Regions from separate parts of the Paenibacillus sp. AD87 genome, predicted to be linked through region 1. Evidence: riboswitches for the same ligand, from Rfam matches in the RefSeq annotation. Region 1 holds a riboswitch; each other region holds the start of a gene.
The links. A riboswitch is a leader RNA that binds a small molecule or an ion and turns the genes downstream of it on or off. The one in region 1 is predicted to bind thiamine pyrophosphate.
Positions count from the first base shown of each region.

Region 2: it holds a riboswitch for thiamine pyrophosphate, as region 1 does, so the genes downstream of both, thiC (phosphomethylpyrimidine synthase ThiC) here and tenA (thiaminase II) in region 1, are expected to answer to the same signal.
Region 3: it holds a riboswitch for thiamine pyrophosphate, as region 1 does, so the genes downstream of both, gpAD87_RS30370 (ABC transporter substrate-binding protein) here and tenA (thiaminase II) in region 1, are expected to answer to the same signal.

Region 1 is NZ_LXQN01000007.1:2,807,093-2,811,716, forward strand. Features, by position in the region: gene gpAD87_RS12220 (TetR/AcrR family transcriptional regulator) at 1-351, opposite strand, end outside; gene gpAD87_RS12225 (GNAT family N-acetyltransferase) at 401-934, opposite strand; gene tenA (thiaminase II) at 978-1,649, opposite strand; TPP riboswitch at 1,770-1,868, opposite strand; gene gpAD87_RS12235 (hypothetical protein) at 1,915-2,205, opposite strand; gene gpAD87_RS12240 (NAD(P)/FAD-dependent oxidoreductase) at 2,214-3,344, opposite strand; gene gpAD87_RS12245 (AraC family transcriptional regulator) at 3,587-4,402, shown strand; gene gpAD87_RS12250 (HAD family hydrolase) at 4,399-4,624, opposite strand, start outside.
Region 2 is NZ_LXQN01000022.1:242,762-247,385, reverse strand. Features, by position in the region: gene gpAD87_RS29265 (alpha/beta hydrolase) at 1-1,021, opposite strand, end outside; gene gpAD87_RS29260 (IclR family transcriptional regulator) at 1,380-2,123, shown strand; TPP riboswitch at 2,240-2,353, shown strand; gene thiC (phosphomethylpyrimidine synthase ThiC) at 2,713-4,500, shown strand.
Region 3 is NZ_LXQN01000022.1:491,621-496,244, reverse strand. Features, by position in the region: gene gpAD87_RS30380 (ABC transporter permease) at 1-611, opposite strand, end outside; gene gpAD87_RS30375 (thiamine-binding protein) at 611-901, opposite strand; gene gpAD87_RS30370 (ABC transporter substrate-binding protein) at 1,125-2,165, opposite strand; TPP riboswitch at 2,388-2,500, opposite strand; gene gpAD87_RS30365 (NAD-dependent epimerase/dehydratase family protein) at 2,646-3,401, opposite strand; gene gpAD87_RS30360 (VOC family protein) at 3,418-3,804, opposite strand; gene gpAD87_RS30355 (hypothetical protein) at 3,992-4,480, shown strand.

The DNA of each region.
Region 1 (4,624 bases):
ACGAGTCAAGTTCTCTAGATCGCATTCTCCAGAGTAGAAGCCTGTCCAGAATAGCTCCACAACAAGCTTTTTTTCTGGCAAAATCATCGGCACCATAATCTGATCGACCAGTAAATCAAAATCGGAAGCATAGCTTTGGCTCTCCAAATCTTTGCGAATCATCATATCTTCCTGTACACGTTGCTCCAGAATGGCAAGAATACAATCATCCTTCGAGCCAAAGAATTTATAAAATGTTCCTTTGGAAACACCTGACTCGTCTAGGATCATTTGTATGGAGGTGTTGGTCACTCCATGTTTCCCAAAGAGTACAAGCGCTGAGTCCAATAACATTTGTTTCCGCTTATTCATAAGTTCCCCCTGGATGATTTAGGTGGTTCACGTTACGATATCTAATAACCTATTGCAAATCCACTGCAAACATCACATGTTCCTTCCAAATCCCCTTGATTTTAATATTCTGCCGGTCCGTCTCCTGAAAGCCCGCCTTGCGAAGCACTCGAATCGATCCGGCATTGTCGGGCAGCGCACCTGCCTCCACCCGTTTTATGCCCGCTTCATTCATAGCAAAATCCAGTGCTAGCTGAAGGGCTTCACTCATATATCCCTTGCCATTCTGCACCTGATCGAGCACATAACCAACAATCCATTTGGTGGTGGAATCCAGTTCAAGCTCGAACAGAGAGATCTCCCCAATAAGCTCATGCGTATGGTTCAGAAAGATCCCGAAAGAGTACCGTTTCCCCTCTTCCCTCGCCTTGTTCCAACCTTCGAGAAGGGCTACTTGGCCCTCCAATGTATAGAATGTATCCGATCGTTCGCTTGCCGATATTTCTTCGAAAACAGCCCGGTTACGGAACTGCAAATCCAGTAGTCCAGCAGCGTCTTCCACGTTCAAAAATCGTAAATAGATGCGTTCTCCACGATTGTCCATCTGTATGTTCATCCTTATCTCTGGTTGTAGTAGATTGCATTCATCAGAAGTATGAGAGTTGCCGTTTATAAGCCATATCCCAGAACAGATATTCAAATTCAACACTTCTTCTGAATATGTCTTCAATGGCCTCCAGTTCCTGCTCGGTTTTATGTTCACATAATGCATCCAGTGTATCATAGAACCATTCGAATGAGTCGCGGAATTCATCACTTGCATAATTTTCGATCCAAGTCTGATACAAATTGCCCTCTAATGAATCTCGATATTGTTCTTTTAATCTTGTGGCATAGTCGTAATACGTCCACGCACAGGGGAAAATGACGGCGATGATTTCGGCAACACCACCTGTTTGTGCAACACTCATCATATTCGACGTATACGCCTTGTTATACAGAGATGGTTTGACAGCATGATTTTCATCCAGCGTAATTCCAAACTCATTCATATAATTTCGATGCAAATCCATTTCTTCGTACAGAATAGCGTGTTGAATCACCGTAAAGTTCGTCATCAGTTTTTCATCTGTCGCCTTCACCGCACCCATGGCAAAAATCTTCGCATATTCAATCAGATATGTATAGTCCTGAAGAAGATAAAACTTAAACGCTTCCTGATCCAGTGTTCCTTTCCCCATTTCGTGTAAAAAAGGATGGTTGTATCCATCTTCCCATACGGTTATGGACTTATCTTTTAACGTTCTCGAAAATGACATGATCATTTCTCCTTGTATTAAAATTATAATGTCCCAGCTTCACATCCAGCTATCGCGTTTGTCAGCCAAAATGCAGACCAAAAAGCCCTTGTCCTATTTTCGGCAAGGGCAAAATAACATGAGTACATGTCATTTGCTCCCTACGTCAGTATTAACTAACAGGTTCAAAGGGTCAGGTTTTAACCTTCTCAACTGCGAACAGTCCCCCTGCAAATAGCTCAGGCTTATTACAACATGTGTTTTTCCAAATGTCAATCCATTCCTATTAATCTTCAAGTTCCCCTAAATCTTCTTGCAACTTCTTAAGTCGGGTGCGGATATCCTTAATCATATTTTGCAATTTGTTTAACTCATCTACCCATTTTTGCTCATTAGAGACGTTCGTCGCTGAAGTTGAATGATACGCCAGAGACGTCCTTAACTTGTTTAAATCCGATTCGTAACCCCTCCGCTCTTCCTCGGCTTTTGCTAATTCCTCCTCGGCGATGCCAATCTGGTGCTCCAGATAAATAATGTCTGATGCGTTACCGTGAGTTAAGCGCTGTGAATACGTCATCGTTCACCTCATTTCTGATCATCCATTGCTTTTCCAAGGTCATATGGCTGAATATCGATATCCAATTTCATACCCAGAGCCAATTTGGCAAGTTGACTTCCAATAAAAGGCCCCATCGTTAGCCCAGACGCTCCAAGCCCGTTGGCTGTGATTAAGCCATTCCAACCAGGAACAGCACCCATTACCGGAAGAAAACCTGGTGTAAACGGACGGAAACCTACTCTTACTTCCTGAAACGTGCTATCGGCTAAACCGGGAGCCAGTTCCAATCCTTTATTCAAAATTTCCTGCATTCCGCCTGCGGTTACTCTTATATCATAGCCTTCAATATCATTTTCGTGAGTCGCCCCGATCACAATCTTCTGTTGATCAAAGGCTAACAAATATTGATCCGAAGGAGGCATGACCACTGGCCAGTTCCCAGTCTCTTCTCGATCGTGAACCTGCAAATGCATAATTTGCGCCTTCTGATAATCAACCTTAAAGTCAATGCCCAAGGGCTTCAACAGTTCATTAGCCCAAGCGCCGGCACACACAATAACCTCATCAGCCGATATGACTTTACCGTCAACAACCACTCCAGTTACTCGGTCCGATTCATATTGAAGTGTCGCGTCCCCATTAATCAGGACCGCTCCATTTCGCTGTGCCGATCGGATTAAGGCATCACGCAGTGCACGTCCATCGATACGTGCAGCACCACTGATGTAGACGGACTGAAAGTTCTCCTCCAGGAGAGGAAAACGCTCATGGGTTTCTTTTGCATCCAGACGGGTAATATCGGCAATCTCCGGTGCAACTTCTTTACGAAGGTGTGCTCGCTCCTGCATCTTGTTGATTTTCTCTACTTCCGTATGAATACTAAGAGCACCCACTTGAGCGTAACCCGTTTCCGTTTCCCCTTCACTCTTGAGTTCTTCAATCAAACCGGGATAAAAACGTGCACCAGCCTTGGCAAGCTGATACCAATCCTGATTACGGCGCTGAGATAACCAGGGACAGATGATCCCGGCAGCAGCATCCGTAGCCTGCCCTCGATCTTTCCGGTCTATAATAAGAACTTCCGCACCCCGTTTTGCCAATTGATATGCTGTGGAAGCCCCAAGAATTCCTGATCCTACGACGATGACTTTCTTCATGACTGCATCCCTTTCCTAAATCACTGTATCCATTATAGCGTATACTGGTTGGTCTGATAATGGCAAGGCATCGACATTATGATACATATTCCTAAAAGGTTTTCGATAAGTCGTTCATCGAAGTAAATAGTTCGTTTAAATTAATGTTATTTATGTAATATAATTCAAATCAGGTTTCTTTTAACTCTGTATCCACGCCATTTACGCACACGACCTTTAACGAAATGAGGAATAACACAACGATGCCGAAACCTAGTACGGGGAATTCACTGGATACCGATATGCCGCTTATGATTACAGGTCAAAACCAGCTGACCGTAGATGAATTAATGAATTGGAACGGCCATTCACGGGATTACAGTATTGTGCAGTGTATCGGGGGAACAGGGAAAATTGCAGCCCAAAATCATGAGTTTTCGATTCGGAAAGGAACAGCTCTTATTATGTTCCCGGAGGTCACATACCGTTACGACAATCTGAGTGATTCATTGTTGTTCGATTGTTTGTCCTTTAATGGCTATTTATTGCCCCGGTTTCTGCATACCTTGCAGATCGGGGAGCTGCGCGCCTTCAAGCCGGATGGGATGCTCCATATCCTGTTGCGTGAAATAACGTTGGCGCTACAGTCCCCGCACAAGGATCAGATCTGGCACGTATCCGCATTGCTATACATGCTACTGGTCAGGTTAACCATTGATGGCGATCGTTATGGTGCTTATGAACGCTCGGATGCCCGATTAAAGCTGACCGGACTGGTTACTTTTATCAAGCAAAATTATGATCAGGATATCTCGCTCTCCATGCTGGCTCAACAAATGAACGTCACCGAACAGCATTTGAATCGGATATTCAAAAAGGAGTTCCAAATGACTCCGCTTGATTATCTGACACGGTATCGGTTATTGAAAGCCAAAGAAATGCTCGTCCATGACGCCGGAATAACGGCCCACGAGATCGCCCGGGCTGTTGGTTTCAACAGCGCCAGTTATTTTGGATCCGTATTCAAAAAATATGAAGGAATCTCCCCTATCGAGTTACGCAAGCAATACCAGAGTTAAAGGATTTCCATCGTGATCTCTGCCAGCGAGGTTAACCGCAGATCATACTTCGAGAATTCCAGATTACGCGTTACCTCGTTAGGCACAATGACACAGCGAATCCCCGCGGCTTTGGCTGCCTTCAGTCCATTCGGCGAGTCTTCAAACACAACCGCTTCGGATGCCCCGATCCCGAGACTCTCCAGGGCGAGCAGATACAATTCCGGGTCCGGTTTGACCCGC
Region 2 (4,624 bases), on a different contig from region 1:
CTCCGTTATTCGTATTTTCCACATCATCGCTGCTCGTCTTGGTCACATGACTCAGGAATGTGGAGACACGGCGCAGATATTCCTTCGGATGCTCCCGGAAGATCAGCTCATGATGCGCACCGTCCACAATCCATTCATCGGAATTCGGATTGGTTTGGTTGCCGGCAAGCAGCTCCGCAATCGGGTAAGGAGCTTTCTCATCCTCGGTACCATGGATGAAGAAAATCGGGAAAGGATAATCTTCTTTTTTCACTTCTTGATACGGAATTTGCTGCAATCCGGTCCCGTTCAGAATCGGGAACAGCAGGTTCATAATCTCCAGCGTAGGCTGCCGCGGAAGATCAATCTGATTATGGATGTTGTGATACAGCGTATCCGGCTCAAGCAGGAACGTGCTGTCCAGAATCATAGCATCCACATCTTTGGTAATCAGCCCAGTCTGCAGGGCTGTACCTGCACCCATGGAGAAACCCCATACGACAAGCTCCTGAGCTCCGCGCTGCTTCGCAAACTGGATAGCACCAAGCAGCTGCTGGGACTCGGCTTTGCCGCCTGTGGCGACAGCTTTGTTCACCTGTGAAGCGAAACCGTAATCGAACATCACCACATTGAAGCCAAGTTGGTGAGCATAATGGGCCAGATCATACATCGGTACCCAGGTCTCTTCACGATTCGCACCATATCCATGGCTGAATATGATGGTTTTGTTTGCATTATCATCAGCCGGAATATACCAACCCTGCATCGTTCGACTGCCGTCTGCTGCCGGGAACGTGATGTCTTGATACTTCATGTTCTTCGCCTGCATGGGATTGGAGAATACAGGCGCTACAGTTGGATTGGATAATACCCAAGCAATATAACCGTGTAGTGCAATGAAACAAAAGAGCAGAAAAAATACAACGGAGAGCAACAACGCCACGACAATATGTTTGAACCGGATCAGCCTCGGTGATAACGAAGAAGGCAGATCTGACACTTTCGTTTGCAGCGGGGCTTCGCTCTGGGATGTCGGATACATGATTGCCCCTCCTTTAAAAATCAAATGAAGATAACAACGAGACGAACAGAGCAGATAAATGATTTTTCTGACTACTTATGAAGCAAAATCTTAATTTAATATATCTTTATCGTATGTTCCAATATAGTCAAAGTCAATTGATTGAGGCCATTTGTTACGCAATTGTTATATAGTTTTGAAGATATATGGGTAACATTTCCTTAGGGTGCAAATTGCAGGGGATTCTAATTTATAAAAAGAAAATATTTACAAATATCCCTATTCCAAATGGCGCTTTTTGGTTTACAGATGAGACCGTTTCTCATATAATTTATGTAACCAAGTTTCATGTGATGAAACATGAGGAGGGCAACTTGCCATGGAAGACCGAAAGTTAACCGTCCGGGCTGTAGAACGGGCGCTGGATATATTATTGTGTTTTACAACCCGCAGTGATCTGGGACTCACGGAAATTACCAGCCAGATCGGTCTGCACAAAAGTACAGTCCATCGTCTGATGGCTACTCTGGAGGACAAGGGGTTCGTGATCCGGGATGCAGCAACGGAGAAGTATCGACTCGGCATACGCATCTGGGAACTGTCTGCCCATATGTCTCGCAGCGATGATCCGGCTATTTTGCTCCTTCCTGCGATGGAGCGGCTGAGAGACCGATTGGGTGAAACTGTGAGTTTATATCTGCGTGATGGCAGTGAGCGGATTCGAATTCAAGCCGTGCAGAGTGATCAGGCGATTCGTCGTGTAGCTCCGGTGGGCGTCAGACTTCCGTTATCCGTGGGAGCATCCAGCAAAGTGCTGATGGCTTTTGCCACCGAAGAGGACCGCGAAGATCTGATGAATGGACCGGAATGGCCCGTATTTATCGATCCCAAAGTATATTTGGCCCAGATGAAAGACATTCTGGAATACGGCTACGCAACAAGTTATGAGGAGCGTGAACCGGGAGCCGCGGCTGTATCTGTACCCATCATGGATCGGAAAGGCAACATCGCTGCTGCTCTGTCGGTATCCGGGCCTGTTAGTCGCCTTTCGCAGGAGACGTTGCATGAATACGCACCTGTGCTGAAGGAAGCAGCTACACAGATGGGACTGATGTTATCCTGATTTTATGCTCTGGAAATTAAAGGTTGTTTTTATGATTCGGTTGCGCTACTCTGTAATGGACGGCCCAACGGGGTCAGCATAATTGAATAATCTGCGGCTGAGATGCTGCAACTTGTTAACGTTACTGGGGGAGTCCGAATTGTCCGGACTGAGACGGAATCGCATGAGATTCTGGACCCTTTGCACCTGATCTGGATCATACCAGCGTAGGGAAGTAATCGGCGATACGACCACGAACACCATATAATGTGACCTATGGATGGACTCCGTTATGGAGCCTGAGTGAGGTGTGTTATTGGTGATGGACATAAGCCGGTTCCCTTGGGAACCGGCTTTTTTTATACAGTAAACAGGCGGAAGCCGGTGTCAGAGCTGTTTCTGCATAAAGAGCTGGGTGCCATTGGCGAGCATTGGGTGTAAACCTTTTGCTTCGACTGTCTGTATTAATTGAAGTGTATGTCTCTATTTTGTGTGGTATGGTCGCTCTTCCTTTTTCTATGTTGTGGATGATTTGGACCCGTGAGCAAGCATTTCAATCCAGGCAATCACCAATGAGGAGGAGACAAGAGCGATGAGCACAGGAAACCGAATGATGGGACAGGACAAGCAGGATCTGCAGTTGGCAGAGGAAAAAGGTACGACAGGACGGGTTCAGCCCTTCCCGGGCAGCCGCAAAGTATACATTCATGGCTCACGACCGGACATTGCTGTACCGGAGCGTGAAATTGCCCTTCATGACACCAATACTCCCCAAGGAGTGGAGCATAACGAACCGCTGTGTGTTTACGATACGAGCGGACCAATGACCGATCCTGGATTTCATGCCGATATCCGGGCAGGGCTGCCAGCGCTGCGCACCCGCTGGATTACGGAGCGTGAAGATGTTGAAGCCTACCAGGGACGAACGGTAAAACCGGAGGATAACGGATTGAAACCGGGAGGGAAGCGAACTGGAGCCGAGAAGTATCCGGGCTTGCGTGGTAAACCGTTACGGGGACAGGCGGGGCGCTGCGTGACCCAGATGCATTATGCACGGCAGGGAATGATCACGCCGGAGATGGAGTTCGCCGCCATTCGTGAGGGTGTGGAACCGGAGTTTGTGCGGCAGGAGCTGGCGAGTGGCAGGGCCATCCTGCCGTCGAACATTAATCACCCGGAGAGTGAGCCGATGCTGATCGGGCGTCATTTTCATGTGAAGATCAATGCGAACATCGGAAACTCTGCGGTATCCTCCTCCATCGAGGAAGAGGTGGAGAAGATGACTTGGGCCGTACGCTGGGGATCGGATACGGTGATGGATCTTTCCACAGGCAAGGACATTCATACGACCCGCGAATGGATCATCCGCAATTCACCTGTACCGATTGGAACAGTTCCGCTCTATCAGGCGCTGGAGAAGGTCAATGGAGAAGCCGAAGCGCTGACCTGGGAGTTGTATCGTGACACGCTCATAGAGCAGGCAGAGCAGGGTGTGGACTACTTTACGATCCATGCAGGTGTGCTGCTGAGATATATTCCGCTGACCGCCAAACGTATGACGGGCATTGTGTCACGGGGCGGGTCCATCATGGCAGCATGGTGCCTTGCGCATCATCAAGAGAATTTTTTGTATACCCATTTTGAAGAAATCTGCGAGATTATGAAAAGGTATGATGTGGCGTTCTCGCTGGGAGACGGACTGCGCCCAGGAAGCATCTATGATGCCAATGATGAAGCCCAGATGGCGGAACTGGCTACGCTTGGAGAACTAACACAAATCGCCTGGAAGCATGATGTGCAGGTGATGATTGAAGGTCCTGGACATGTGCCGATGCACAAGATCAAGGAGAATGTCGATCTGCAAATGGAGATTTGCAAGGAGGCGCCGTTCTATACGTTGGGACCGCTGACGACCGATATCGCCCCAGGATATGACCATATTACCTCGGCGATTGGGGCGGCGATGATCGGCTGGTTCGGCACGTCGATGCTCTGTTATGTTACGCCAAAAGAACATCTGGGCCTGCCCAATAAGGATGATGTGCGGGAAGGCGTTATCGCCTACAAGATCGCTGCTCATGCCGCTGATCTGGCGAAAGGTTACCCACGTGCCCAGCGGCGGGACGATGCGCTGTCCAAGGCACGGTTTGAGTTCCGCTGGAGGGATCAGTTCAACCTGTCACTGGACCCGGAACGTGCGCTGTCCTACCATGATGAGACGTTGCCGGCAGAAGGGGCTAAGGAAGCCCATTTCTGCTCCATGTGCGGCCCTAAGTTCTGTAGCATGCGTATTACGCAGGATATTCGTGCTTTTGCGGCAGACAACGGCTTGTCCGAGAATGAGGCTGTGGCCGCGGGTATGTTGGAAAAGGCTGAGGAATACCGGACACGCTCTTAAGCGTCGTTACAGCGCAATCTGGGCGGCCTGACATGGTGAAAAGCCGTTCCTCTCCGTGATTGCGGAGAGGAACGGCCTCTTACTTGGTATGCGGTGCGCACACTTAACTTCGAAGGACAAGGAT
Region 3 (4,624 bases), on a different contig from region 1:
CCGATGCCCTTATCTGCACCGATCCATTCGGCGATAATCGCACCCATGACGCTGTACGTAGCGGCAATTTTAATCCCCGAGAACACCGAGGGCAATGCATGTGGAAGTTCGAGCTTCCAGAAAATTTGGCCGCGTTTTGCACCAGCCATGCGCATATAGTTCATCATCGCCCCATCGGTGCGGGTCAACCCATCCATGGCAGCTACAGCCACCGGGAAGAAGCAGACCAGGATGATGGTAATCAGTTTGGGCAGCAGCCCAAATCCGAACCAGATCAGCAAGAGCGGAGCAAGCGCAATGGTCGGTATATTTTGACTAAGAATAAGTAATGGATAGAGTGCAGATTTCAAAAATGGAATCAAATGAAGCACCATCGCAATCAGTAATCCCACGAGCGTACCTGCTGCAAACCCTATCAATGTCAGCTGAATTGTTGCCGAAGCATGCATGCCAAGTCGCTCGGCCTGGGACGCTGCTTCATGGGCGATGTCCGAAGGCGCAGGCAGCATCCATTTCTCAATATGGAACAGGGAGACGGCTCCCTGCCATACCGCTATAAAGAGAATAACCGCCACAAAGGGCGGCCATACGCTTTTCCAATAGGCATGCATTAGCGATATTTCTCCGTCAGGGTGTCCATGCTGAAGCCGCTTGGGCTGTGGGCGATCTTGATCTGTGAGATGATGCTAGGGCTGCCGGCTTCCACGAGAACTTCGTGCATTTTGCGGACAACCTCGAGCAGTTCCTCCAGTTCTCCCTCCATCGTGGTATCCAGTGGATTAACCTGATATTTCAAGCCGGACTGCTGAATAACTTCAATGGCACGATCAACGTAAGGATAGGAATTTTCGCCATTTGGCGTTTTGGGAATGACTTGAATGCTAAGTAGTGTGCTTGCCATGAAAGATCACTTTTCCTTTCGGGTTAAGTTGCATGAGTTGAAGCCAGCTTTACACTTTACCACTCCGATTGCAGTACCCTCTTCCGATCGCTGTTATCCCCGAATTTTTTTGATTTCATTTTCCGCAAGGGGAAAATCCGGGGATAAAGGCGACCACTTCGTTTCTTCAGATGGGTTCTGTACTCTTCGTTCTGGTGTAAAAAAAGTTAAACTCAAACAATTTTTATTGGGGTAAGAACTCGTTTGTATATGCTTTGGATACATCTACCTGCTCATCGAGCAGTTTTTTGCTAAACATCCAATCCGTGTAGTTCTGCCATACTTCCTGCTTCTGCTCACCCCAGCGTGGTGCGTCATCCTGATATTTTGGACTCAGCCACTTCTGGCTTGCGAGTACAAGATCCTTATCCAGATCCGGTACGGCCTTGATCAGAATGTTAGCAGCGTCTTCGGGATGTTCAATCGCGTATTGATATCCTTCGGAAGTCGCTTTCAAGAACGCTTTAACCAACTCGGGATCGTTCTGAATCGTCTTTTCATTGGTAACGAGTACAGGTGTGTAGTAGTCCAGTGCTTCAGAATAATCTTTCACATATAACATGTCGATCGGTTCGCCGCGCAGTTCGGCTTCGATACCCGTCCACGCGTAGAAGATCCAGGCAAAGTCGATATCGCGTTTCACAGCGGTAAAGAAGTCTGCATCGCCCATGCTAATATTTTTTACTTTGGATACATCGGCGCCTTCGCCTTCCATAATGGACTGCATCACAGCTTCTTCCACCGGAGAGCCCCAGCCACCATAGGTTTTACCTTCAAAATCTTTGGGGGACTTGATGTTCCGATCCACCGGAGCGGCAAATCCGGACGTGTTATGCTGAATGACTGCAGCAATGGACACGAGCGGTACGCCCTGTGTGCGGGCCTGGGTCACACTCTCCTGATAACTTACGCCAAAAGGCACTTCGTTCGAAGCCACCATTGTATCCGCGCCTCCGGCACCTGGTTGTACAATCTCGACATTTAAGCCTTCAGCTTTGTAAAAACCTTGATCTACAGCCGCATACAGGCCGGTATGATTCGTATTTGGTGTCCAGTCCAGCACCACTTTAATGTCCTTGAGGGCTGCGTTTTCACCTTCATTGCTGTTTTCGGTGTTGCTGCTGCCATTTTCTCCTGAAGGTGCAGCTTCTTTGCCGCCACATGCGGCCACAGCCACGAGTAGTACGCACAAGAGCATTAGGCCCATCATTTTACGCCATCTCATCTTCATTTCTCTCCTTCATGTTGTCCGGCCAGTGGCACGGGGTACTCCTTGGCTTCATATCCAAGCTTCTTGCATAAATCGACAGATTTATACCAGCTATGATCCGGATGACGTCACTTTTTTTAGCTCTCTGGCTATATAAAAGAACATTAAAAAAAGCGCCCCGTTAATCCGGGACGCGTGCAGGCGTTAGAGATGTGGCACTCAGCAAAGAGGCTGGGCCAATTCGATATACTCCGATTCCTACGCTGGCATGATCCAGATCAGGTCTAAGGGTCAGTATCTTGGTGGGATACACTCTCAGCCGGCCTATTCCGACTCCCCTGGGAAACTATGAAGTTACGGGCATTACTAGGTGTAATTATAGGCCAGAGGCCCACGCATGTCCAGTCAGGAAATGGATAGGGGCACGTATGAATGAATCAAAGAGGCCATTATACATTCGTATAACGACCTCTCTAGATGTGTGATTTTCAACAATTATCGTGGCGAATCATATAAGGAAATCTGACTGAGTGCAAAAGCATCGGATTTCGGGTCATAGCCTACCTGTTTCTGAGTGGTTTCCAGATTCAATCGTTTAAACCGATTATTCGAGATCCCATGCAGTATGGTGAAGGGCTCCAGATCTGTAGTTGTAATTGCTTTGAACATCAAATCACACAAGTCAGCCGGACTAATATACGCGCTCATATCCCTTGCCTCCAGCGCGGGTCCATTCGGTTGGAAATCATCATATGCACCTATACGTATTGCTACACTTTGTATACCTTCGGTATATGCAAAATAGGAAGCGAGCGATTCACCAAAACATTTGCTAACCCCGTACAAATTCCGTGGGCGTGTCGGCATATCCGGATAGACTTGAGCATCAATGGGATACCCCTCAATCGTCTGTGCACTGCTTGCCAGAATGACTCTTCGTACACCCTGGTCTTTAGCTGCACGGAATACATTAAACGTGCCCTTGATATTGATGTCCAACAACGATTCATAGAATCCGGCATGCGGGGAAGGATCTCCCGCCAGATGTACAACCACATCCATGCCTTCGCAAGCGTGCTGACAGGCTTCGGGATCTGTCACATCAAGTGTCATGATCTCATGGCTTGTCCCTTGATACGTATGCAGTCTGTCGATATTCAAATCCGTTAGTCGCAGGTGAAATGCTTCTGACAAGTGTTGGGACAAGTCACGTCCAATTTTTCCGGCTGCGCCGGTAATTAAAATGTTCATAAATCAGCTCCAATTCTTAGCGCTGGAAGAACTCAATCCATTCCTTCTCGGGTCCATAGATGAAGAAATAACGGTAACCGTTAGGCAGTGTAATCATCTCTCCATCAATAAACTCGGCCTCAGTTGCCTTAATGCGGTTGTACTCAGACTCAAGGTCATCGACATGGATAGCAAAATGATGCACCGTACCTTCGGAAGGCAGCTTGTCGCTGTATCCCTGAATCAACTCAATCTCGGTCTCATCGCTTCCGTTGAAGCCGAGAAAGGCGAGCTGAATGACACCGTTGGTGTGGGTTACCCGATCTTTCAATTCAAGACCAACAATCTCCGTATAGAAACGCAGCGTGGTCTCTAGATCACGAACGGCAATGCCGACGTGGTCAATGCGCTTTTGAAAACTCATAATCCAAATCCTCCTTTATATGCAGTGAATCTTTTCTACCATTTTAAGGGATATCATAGGGCTGTACCACGAGGTTGTCAAATAAGATTTTAAGTTGGAAAAATTATAATTGTTCACAGAATGTTCACTTATGAGGAGGGGTTCGTCATCTCTATAATTACGAAGGTAAACAGAGAGGATGAGAGAATTGCCAACAACGAAGAAAGAACAGATTATTTTTGGAATGATGATGTGCACAGGAATGGTCATCGTCATGATGGCCTTCAATTTATGGCACAATGGGTTATTGAGCAAGATGTCCGCGCTTGAAATACTGCTTCAGTTCATATTGTGCTTTGTCATTGCATTTCTGGTGGAGTCTTTTATTGTCGGACCTGTAGCGAGAAAAATTGCATTTTCCTTACCTTTTGACAAGTCCAACAAAATCCTAGGCGTGCTCGCTATGTCATTTTTCATGGTCATTGGAATGGTTCTGATTATGTCCTTGTACGGAATGATTTCCGCTTATCTTGCGAATCAGTTAAATGGAGCATCCGTACTAAGTACGTATCTTCATACGATTGCTCGTAATTTTAGCCTGGCGCTTCCTTACCAAATTATTATTCTGGGACCACTCGTTCGATATGTATTCGGTAAATTCATTAAGGATAAAGGGAGTGTAGTCCCTACAACCTAAATAACGTTAGTTCCGATTTAGAGCATCTGAAAGTATTTCCTGGGCAATCGTCCACTGCACTAAGATAAAGAAGTAATTGTTATTTTCAAATCAAAAAAGACCTCGTAGCATTCACGCTACGAAGCCTATCTTTTTACCAGCTAT